Regions from separate parts of the Erwinia pyri genome, predicted to be linked through region 3. Evidence: predicted binding sites of a transcription regulator. Region 3 holds the regulator's gene; each other region holds the start of a gene.
What was found. Region 3 encodes Fur, which represses iron uptake genes when iron is present. Its sites were predicted from a motif close to ATAATAATGAGAACNACTATCAA; they were not measured.
Positions count from the first base shown of each region.

Region 1: a site for Fur is predicted at 1,821-1,843, ahead of fhuE (ferric-rhodotorulic acid/ferric-coprogen receptor FhuE). Genes of this name have one in related genera too.
Region 2: a site for Fur is predicted at 1,925-1,947, ahead of efeU (iron uptake transporter permease EfeU). Genes of this name have one in related genera too.

Region 1 is NZ_CP132353.1:2,249,395-2,252,677, reverse strand. It holds gene Q3V30_RS10440 (FdhF/YdeP family oxidoreductase) at 1-1,213, shown strand, start outside; gene Q3V30_RS10435 (VF530 family protein) at 1,359-1,643, shown strand; gene fhuE (ferric-rhodotorulic acid/ferric-coprogen receptor FhuE) at 1,900-3,283, shown strand, end outside.
Region 2 is NZ_CP132353.1:2,696,988-2,700,270, reverse strand. It holds gene putP (sodium/proline symporter PutP) at 247-1,731, shown strand; gene efeU (iron uptake transporter permease EfeU) at 1,998-2,831, shown strand; gene efeO (iron uptake system protein EfeO) at 2,885-3,283, shown strand, end outside.
Region 3 is NZ_CP132353.1:3,203,870-3,207,152, forward strand. It holds gene ybfF (esterase) at 1-95, shown strand, start outside; gene ybfE (LexA regulated protein) at 243-524, shown strand; gene fldA (flavodoxin FldA) at 685-1,215, shown strand; gene fur (ferric iron uptake transcriptional regulator) at 1,559-2,002, shown strand; gene glnS (glutamine--tRNA ligase) at 2,198-3,283, opposite strand, start outside.

The sequences.
Region 1 (3,283 bases), 950 kb from region 3:
GGGCATTACCCAGCACCAGTACGGCACGCAGAATGTGCAGCAGATTGCTAATTTACTGCTGATGCGCGGCAACATGGGGAAACCTGGCGCCGGTATCTGTCCGCTGCGTGGGCACTCCAACGTGCAGGGCGATCGCACCGTTGGCATCACGGAGATCCCGCCACAGTCGCTGCTGGACAGCATTGAGAATGTGTTTGGCTTTAAACCGCCACAGGAGCATGGCCACGGTGCCGTTGCGGCGATCCAGGCGATGCGTGACGGGCAGGCAAAAGCCTTGCTCTGTCTGGGTGGGAACCTGGCTGAAGCGATTTCCGATCCTCAGGCGACTTTCGCCGCCATGCGCAAGCTCGATCTGGTCGTCCATATGGCCACCAAACTCAACCGCTCTCATCTGCTGCTGGGCAAGCATAACTATATCCTTCCGGTTATAGGCCGCACTGAAGAGGACATACAGGCTTCCGGCGCGCAGAGCATTACCGTGGAAGACTCAATGTCGATGGTTCACGCTTCTCGCGGATCGCTGAAGCCTGCTTCACCCTGGCTGAAATCAGAACCGGCCATTGTTGCCGGGCTGGCGAAAGCTACGCTGCCGAATACCCGCGTGGACTGGGATAAAATGATCCGCGATTACAGTTTTATCCGCGACAGTATTGAGGCGGTTTTCCCGGCCTTTAAAGATTACAACGAGCGTATTAAACAGCCTGGCGGTTTCCGTCTCTATAACGGCGCCAGCGAACGCGTCTGGAATACCCCTTCTGGCCTTGCGCAGTTTAAGATTATGGAGGGCATCAACGAAGATCCCCGTTCGCTGAAATGTCATGACCTGGTGCTGACCACGCTGCGCAGCCACGATCAGTACAACACCACGTTGTACGGACTTAACGACCGTTATCGCGGCGTAACGGGCCGCAGGGATGTGCTGTTTATGAATGCGGAAGAGGCGGAGAAACGGGAGCTGCGCGTGGGGGATAAGGTGAATATCATCGCCCTTGATCCTGAAGGTAAGCGTACCGATCGCCGTATGGATAAGCTGACGATTGTGGTGCTGGACATGGCGCCTGGCTCACTTGGGGCTTATTACCCGGAGGCAAACGTCATGATCCCGCTCGACAGTTATGACACGCGAAGCGGTATTCCGGCTTACAAAAACATTCCGGTAGATATGGAGAAATGTGAAATGCCTGTTGAGGAGACGGATGGCGCACTGCGGTAAACAGCCCTGGTGACTCTACGGCGTCTTCGGACGCCGTAGTACAACAACGTTTCAGGTGACAACGTCACATATAGCCTTGCTGATTGCACTTTTGCCGGGCATTCAGGTATCTTGTCGGCCATCAGTCTTGTTACCGGAAAGCATTATGACAAACCATACCTCGAAAGATCCTCTGCATGGGGTGACGCTGGAAGCACTGCTCAACGCATTGCAGGCCCAATATGGCTGGGAAGAGTTGGCCAGGCGTATCAATATCAACTGTTTTAAGAGCGATCCCAGCGTTAAATCGAGCCTGAAATTTCTCCGCCGCACGCCCTGGGCGCGTAAAGAGGTGGAAGAGCTTTATCTCGCTTCGCTGGAGGAACCGCGTGCCGCAGAGCCTGAGGTTCCGGCAGAGAGTCCGTGGGCAAACTGGAAAAAGAAAGAGTAGCTATCACTGAGTAGTGGATGCCTGAAAGAGTAAGGCAGAGGCGATCTTCTCTGCCGCAAAGGGAGTTTTCTTCACACCCTGAAAATTTTTAGCCATTCCCCCCGTCCTGAAACACTTTCCCCCGTCCTTACAAAATCCTGAAAAGTTCCCTGATAATCTTTTACAGAAGAAATAAAAAAAATTATAGTTCTCATTCGCATTTGGGTTGCCAGCGAATCAGTGGCATAAAAATAAAATAATCTTCTGAGGTAGTACGATGTTTTTTGCACCAGGCCGTACCAGAGAAAAGGGCTTCAGCCATGAAGCTGGATATGCTCACGCTCCCCGTTATTCCGCGCTGGCTGTGCTGGTCGCGGTCGCCCTGCAGGTCCCCCATACTTTTGCTGCCGAACAGACGGCAGTACCTGCTGCTAACGAACAGACGCTGACGGTAGAAGCAACCGCAGAGAGCGCAACCGGCAGCGCGGCGACCGATTACAGCGTGCCGGTGACCAGCGCTGGCACAAAAATGTCGATGATTGCGCGCGATATTCCGCAATCGGTCAGCATTATCAGCAAGCAACGGATGGAGGACCAGCAGCTGCAGTCGCTGGGCCAGGTGCTGTATAACACCACCGCTATCCAGGAAGGGGTAGCGGATATGGATCGTCGTACCTACTATTCACGCGGTTTTCTGATCGATAACTACATGGTAGATGGCATTCCAACCGTGTTCGAGACACGCTGGAACCTGGGCGACTCCCAGTCTGATACGGCGATGTTTGAGCGTATTGAGGTGGTTCGCGGCGCGTCAGGGCTGATGACCGGCACCGGCAATCCTTCCGCTTCGATCAATATGATCCACAAACATGCCGACAGCCGTGAATTTGCCGGTAATGTTTCCGCTTCTTACGGCAGCTGGAATAAACAGCGCTATGTTGCCGATCTTTCTGCACCGCTGAGTGAGTCTGGCAACGTGCGTGGCCGGATTGTCGCCGGTTATCAGGATGGCGACAGCTTTGTCGAGCGCTACAGCGCAGAGAAAAAATTCCTCTATGGCGTTGTCGATGCTGACCTGACAGACTCCACCACGCTGACCGTGGGGTATGAATATCAGGAGACCAACGCCAACCGCCCGGCCTGGGGTGGCGCTCCCCGCTGGTATACCGACGGTAGCAAAACAGACTATCGTCGCGGCTTTAACACCGCGCCGGACTGGGCTTACAACGACAAACAGAATAATAAAGTCTTTGCTAATCTGAAGCAGAGCTTCGATAACGGCTGGCAGGCGAACCTTACCGGCACCCACAACGAAACGCTGATCAACAGTAAACAGATGTACATTGATGGCTATTTCGATAAAACCACCGGTTTGGGCGTTTCCCGCTATCAGGATTACGATGTAGTGGCGGGAACGGGTTACAACTCCGGCAAGCGCAAGGTTAATGCTGTTGATGCCTATGCCAGCGGTCCGTTTGAGCTGCTTGGCCGTCAGCATGAGCTGATGATGGGGCTGAGCTACACCAAACAGAAAAACACCTATTACAGCTCCTTTGCCAATATATCCTCTGCAGAGCTGGGGAACTTCAACAACTATAACAGCAGCTTCCCTGAAACAGACTGGGGGCCACGCACGCTGGCTCAGGAAGATATCATTCGTA
Region 2 (3,283 bases), 510 kb from region 3:
AAATGGGGCTTTGAGAGGGGTAACCTCGTGGTGCAACCGGTTGAAATGTGATCCAGTGCAACCTGTTAAACCAAGACCTGTGATGAATGGTGAAATTGCTGTAACTACTGTGTTAAATCGTTTGTGCCAAAAAGCGGTTTGCGGCAGGATACCCCGCGCTAAGCCAGCAGTGGCACCGCGACGTTCCAGCGGTGCATCCCCTAAGCTCTGGCGGTGCGCATTAATTATAATAAGTGGAGAACCTGAATGACTGTAAGTACACCAATGATGGTGACCTTTTGCGTCTATATCTTCGGCATGGTGCTGATAGGTTTAATTGCATACCGGTCTACAAAAAACTTTGATGACTATATTCTGGGTGGCCGCAGCCTGGGCAGCGTGGTGACGGCGCTCTCTGCCGGCGCTTCCGATATGAGCGGTTGGCTGCTGATGGGGTTGCCGGGCGCTATCTTCCTCTCCGGGATTTCAGAAAGCTGGATCGCCGTTGGCCTTACCATCGGTGCTTATCTTAACTGGAAAATTGTCGCGGGCCGCCTGCGCGTGCAGACAGAACACCACGATAATGCGCTGACTTTGCCAGACTACTTCTCCAGTCGGTTTGAAGATAACAGTAAAATGCTGCGCGTCATCTCTGCGCTGGTCATTCTGGTGTTCTTCACTATCTACTGTGCTTCCGGCATCGTGGCGGGCGCACGTCTGTTTGAAAGCACCTTCGGCATGAGTTATGAAACTGCGCTGTGGGCCGGGGCTGCTGCAACCATCCTCTATACCTTCGTTGGCGGCTTCCTGGCAGTAAGCTGGACCGATACCGTACAGGCCGGGCTGATGTTCTTTGCGCTGATCCTGACGCCGGTGATAGTGATTTTTGCCGTAGGCGGACTCAGCGACTCGCTGCAGGTGATCCAGGCGAAAAGCATTGAAAACATGGATATGCTTAAAAACCTTAACTTCGTGGCGATTATCTCTCTGCTGGGCTGGGGACTGGGCTATTTCGGGCAGCCGCACATTCTGGCGCGCTTTATGGCGGCGGATTCACACCGCTCAATCCGCTCTGCCCGCCGCATCGGTATGACCTGGATGATCCTCTGCCTGTTGGGTGCCGTCGGCGTCGGCTTCTTTGGCATCGCCTACTTCCAGAACCACCCGGATCAGGCGTCCGGCGTCTCGGAAAACGGCGAGCGTATCTTTATTGAGCTGGCCCGCATTCTGTTCAACCCGTGGATTGCCGGGATCCTCCTGTCAGCCATTCTGGCGGCGGTGATGTCAACCCTTAGCTGCCAGCTGCTGGTCTGTTCCAGCGCGCTGACGGAAGATCTCTATAAAAACTTCCTGCGTAAAAATGCCTCTCAGCGCGAGCTGGTATGGGTAGGGCGCCTGATGGTGCTGCTGGTGGCGGTCATCGCCATTGCCCTGGCGGCCAACCCGGATAACCGCGTGCTGGGCCTGGTCAGCTATGCATGGGCAGGCTTTGGTGCCGCTTTCGGTCCGGTTGTGCTCTTCTCCCTGATCTGGAAGCGCATGACCCGCAACGGCGCGCTGATTGGTATGATTGTCGGTGCGGCGACCGTGCTTATCTGGAAGCAGTACGGCTGGCTGGATCTGTATGAAATCATCCCAGGCTTCCTGTTTGCCAGTCTGGCGATTGTGATTGTCAGCCTGATGGGCCGTGAGCCTTCTGCTGCGGCACAGCAGCGTTTCGACGCGGCTGAAGCGGAATACAACGCAGATTAATCGCGTTTTTTGCCCGGGCGGCGCTCTGTCGCCCGGTTACTGCTTTGCGGGTCGATGACCCATTTCGCCCGGCATATCCTCAAATCTTTTCTGGTACTGACTGAACCACGCCTTTTTATTCCCGGAACCAGCGCACGCCTGCTCGCAGAATGTGAAAATAGTCGCATCTGCTCTTGTGTTTTTCTTGCCGATAATGATAATCGATATCGTTTTGATTTACGTTTCTTTACCGTAGCTGAATGGCTTAACTCTTTGAGGTCCTGAACATGTTCGTTCCCTTTCTCATCATGTTACGTGAAGGGCTGGAAGCTGCGCTGATTGTCAGCCTGATTGCCAGTTACCTGAAGCGGACCCAGCGCAGTGAGTGGTTTGGTGCCATGTGGGTTGGCGTGTTTGTTGCCGCTACCCTCTGCCTGGGCGTGGGCTATTTCATCAGTGAAACCACCGGTGAGTTTCCGCAGAAAGAGCAGGAGCTGTTTGAAGGGATCGTGGCGGTCATTGCCGTTTTTATCCTGACTTACATGGTGTTCTGGATGCGTAAAGTCTCCCGTAACGTCAAGGCTCAGCTGGAAGATGCAGTGGATAATGCATTGCAGAAGGGAAAAAGCAGCGGCTGGGCGCTGATCGTGATGGTGTTTCTGGCCGTAGCGCGTGAAGGGCTGGAGTCCGTCTTCTTCCTGCTTGCCGCTTTCCAGCAGGATGTGGGCGTCGCACCGCCGATTGGGGCGATCCTCGGCCTGGCTACTGCCGTGGTTCTGGGCATGCTGATCTATTGGGGCGGCGTACGTCTGAATCTGGCTACCTTCTTCAGGTGGACCAGCCTGTTTATTCTGCTGGTCGCCGCTGGACTGGCGGCGGGCGCTATCCGTGCTTTTCATGAGGCGGGATTGTGGAATCATTTCCAGGCGATCGCTTTTGATCTCAGCAATACCCTCTCAACCAGCACGCTGATTGGTACGCTGCTGGAGAGCATGCTGGGCTATCAGGAATCGCCAAGCGTCAGCGAAGTCGCGGTCTGGTTTATCTATTTAGTTCCCGCGCTGCTGCTGTTCTTTATGCCGGTGCGTTCTCAGGCTGCTGCAATGCACACCACGCGTTAAGCCTTTGTCCGTGCCTGACTGCGGGCACGTTAACTTTTACAGGGATATTTACTATGACTCCAGGTTTTCGCCAGCACGCGCTGGCCGCACTCGTTACTCTGATGGCTGGCTCTGCGGCGGCTGCAGATATTCCCCAGGTTAAAATCAGCGTTAATGACCGTCAGTGTGACCCGATGACGGTCACCGTCAATGCCGGTAAAACTCAGTTCATTATTCAGAACAACAGCCAGAAAGGGCTGGAGTGGGAAATTCTGAAAGGGGTAATGGTGGTGGAAGAGCGTGAAAATATCGCGCCTGGCTTCACTCAGAAACTCACGGCCAATCTGGAAGCGGGCGAGTATGAGCTTACCTGCGGCCTGCTGAGCAACCCGAAAGGCAAGCTGATTGTAAAAGGCGCCAGCGGCCCGTCAGACGGCAAGCCGGATCTCCTGCAGCTAGCCGGCCCTGTTACT
Region 3 (3,283 bases):
CCCGGGCGCACATTGTTTCCGGCGCTGGTCACTGGGTCCATGCGGAGAAACCTGATGCCGTTTTACGCGCAATCCGTCGTTTTATTGCGCGGTGAAAACAAATCGGTGCCGTTCGGCCTAAATCATTGTCGTCATGACTTTTACTGGGGTATGATGGCGCGCTTAAATTTTGTCGCAGCACAAATTTCAGCCGTCATCAGGCCTGAACCATCAGAACTCCAGCCTTTCAGTATCACGATTCTATGGCAAAAGAAAACACGGACCGCACCACGATCGATCTGTTCGCAGATGACCGTCGTCCGGGGCGACCAAAAACAAATCCGCTGACGCGTGATGAGCAGCTGCGTATCAATAAACGCAATCAGCTCAAGCGGGATAAAGTGCGCGGGTTAAAGCGTGTGGAGCTGAAAATGAACAGCGACGCCGTGGATGCCCTGAACCAGCTTGCCGAGCAGCGAAATATCAGCCGCGGCGAACTGATAGAAGAGATGGTCATGGCGATGTTAGCCAGTCAGAAGCGTTGAAAAGCGGCAGAACCGGCTCTTCAACCTCTTGCTGCTGAAGCACAAAGCGACAAAAGCAGGCGGATTACTCATTTATCCCCCTTGTGCTGTCTGCTATCATTGCCGTTAACTGCAGTAAAGTCGTTACCCTAAATTTTAGTTTCAAGAGGTTATTAAGCGCATGGCACTCGTAGGCATTTTCTTTGGCAGCGATACGGGCAATACGGAAAATATTGCAAAAATGATCCAGAAGCAGCTCGGCAACGAGGTGGCTGAGGTTCATGATATCGCTAAAAGCAGCAAAGAAGACCTTGAAGCCTTTGATATCCTGTTGCTGGGTATCCCTACCTGGTACTACGGCGAAGCCCAGTGCGACTGGGATGACTTCTTCCCTACCCTGGAAGAGATCGATTTCAATGGCAAACTGGTTGCGCTTTTTGGCTGTGGCGATCAGGAAGATTACGCGGAGTATTTCTGCGACGCGATGGGCACCATTCGCGATATCATCGAACCGAAAGGCGCCGTTATCGTGGGTCACTGGCCAACTGAAGGTTATCATTTTGAAGCGTCCAAAGGGCTTGCTGATGATACGCATTTCCTGGGCCTGGCTATTGATGAAGATCGTCAACCGGAACTGACCCGCGAACGTACTGAAAAATGGGTGAAACAAATTTACGATGAGCTCCAGCTGCAGGAAATTCTGCAAGCTTAAGGAGAAGGGGCTGATGTGGGAGGTAACTCACATCAGGCCTCTGACTTTTCCTATAGAAGTAATAGGCACAATTTTGTAACTTTCATCTGCAAAACTGTAGAATATCGCCATCGGTCACCCCGCTTACTTCGTGGCTTTTTCTTAAAGGCACGGCAAAGCGAAATGTAAACCCAGCGCCAGCTTTCCGGACGTAAAGACATCATCATTACCTCCCTTTACAGATTCGCAACGCCCGAGGTGTTCATTTCGAAGCGTGAGTACTATAATGAGGCGTTTTGCGTCGACCGATGTTCAGGGCTTTTCAGCCGCACAGTGACAAGCAAAGTAACAGGACAATATCCGCATGACTGACAATAACACCGCATTAAAGAAGGCCGGCCTGAAAGTCACGCTTCCCCGACTGAAAATTCTGGAAGTGCTTCAGGAACCTGAAGGCCATCATGTCAGTGCGGAAGATTTGTACAAACGCCTGATTGATATGGGCGAAGAAATTGGTCTGGCAACGGTCTACCGCGTGCTGAACCAGTTTGATGATGCGGGGATCGTTACCCGCCACAATTTCGAAGGCGGCAAATCCGTTTTTGAACTGACTCAGCAGCATCATCACGACCACCTTATCTGCCTGGACTGCGGCAAAGTGATCGAATTCAGAGATGAATCGATCGAGGCTCGCCAGCGTGATATCGCCACGCGTCATGGTATTAAGCTCAGTAACCACAGCTTGTACCTTTATGGTCACTGTTCTACTGGCGACTGCCGCGAAGATGAAACGCTGCACGACAAATAATCTGCATTCCTGAAGAAAGCCGGTGAAAATCACCGGCTTTTTTTTGCCTGAAGGAGCAGAACTGCCGACACAAATGCGCTGAGTGATCCCTTCACAGCTGAAGCGTTTACCCTCTGAAACACTCCTCTGCACCATACTGAATGGCAAAAAAAACGCAGCCCTGAGGCTGCGTTGCTTTCAGAAAACCCGGAAGCGCTACTCTCCCGCTTTTGTCCAGGTGTCACGCAGGCCAACCGTGCGGTTAAACACCAGGTTGCTGGCAGAGGAGTATCGGCTGTCAGCACAGAAGTACCCTTCGCGCTCAAACTGATACGGGCTGCTGGCTTCCGCATGCTGCATGCCTGGCTCTACAAAGCCCTGACGAATAACCAGAGATTCAGGGTTGATAGTGGTCAGGAAATCTTCTGCCGCACCCGGATTTGGCACGCTGAAAAGACGGTCATAGAGGCGGAACTCTGCCGGTAAGGCATGAACGGCAGAAACCCAGTGAATGACGCCTTTCACTTTACGGCCATCGGCCGGATCTTTGCTCAACGTCTCTGTATCGCAGGTGCAGAACAGGCAGGTGATATTACCCTCTTCATCCTTCGCCACGCGTTCCGCTTTGATCACATAGGCGTTACGCAGGCGCACCTCTTTCCCCAGTACCAGACGCTTGTACTGCTTATTCGCTTCCTCGCGGAAGTCAGCACGATCGATATAAATCTCACGGCTGAACGGCACTTCACGCGTTCCCATCTCCGGCTTGTTCGGATGATTAGGCATGGTGATGATCTCTTCGTGATTAGCGGGCAGATTCTCAATCACCAGCTTCACCGGATCCATCACCGCCATCGCGCGCGGGGCATTCTCGTTCAGATCGTCACGAATACAGGACTCCAGCGAGGCCATCTCCACGATGTTGTCCTGTTTGGTCACGCCAATACGGCGGCAGAACTCGCGAATAGAACCAGCCGTGTAGCCGCGACGGCGCAGACCGGAAACGGTCAGCATACGTGGATCGTCCCATCCCTCCACAATCTTCTCTGTTACCAGCAGGCTCAGCTTGCGCTTGGACATGATGGCGTATTCGAGATTCAGACGAGAAAATTCGTACTGACGCGGATGGGTTGGAATGGTGATGTTGTCCAGCACCCAGTCATACAGACGGCGGTTATCCTGGAACTCCAGCGTACAGAGTGAGTGGGTGATCCCCTCCAGCGCATCGGAAATGCAGTGGGTGAAATCATACATCGGATAGATGCACCACTTGCTGCCGGTCTGATGATGCTCAGCAAACTT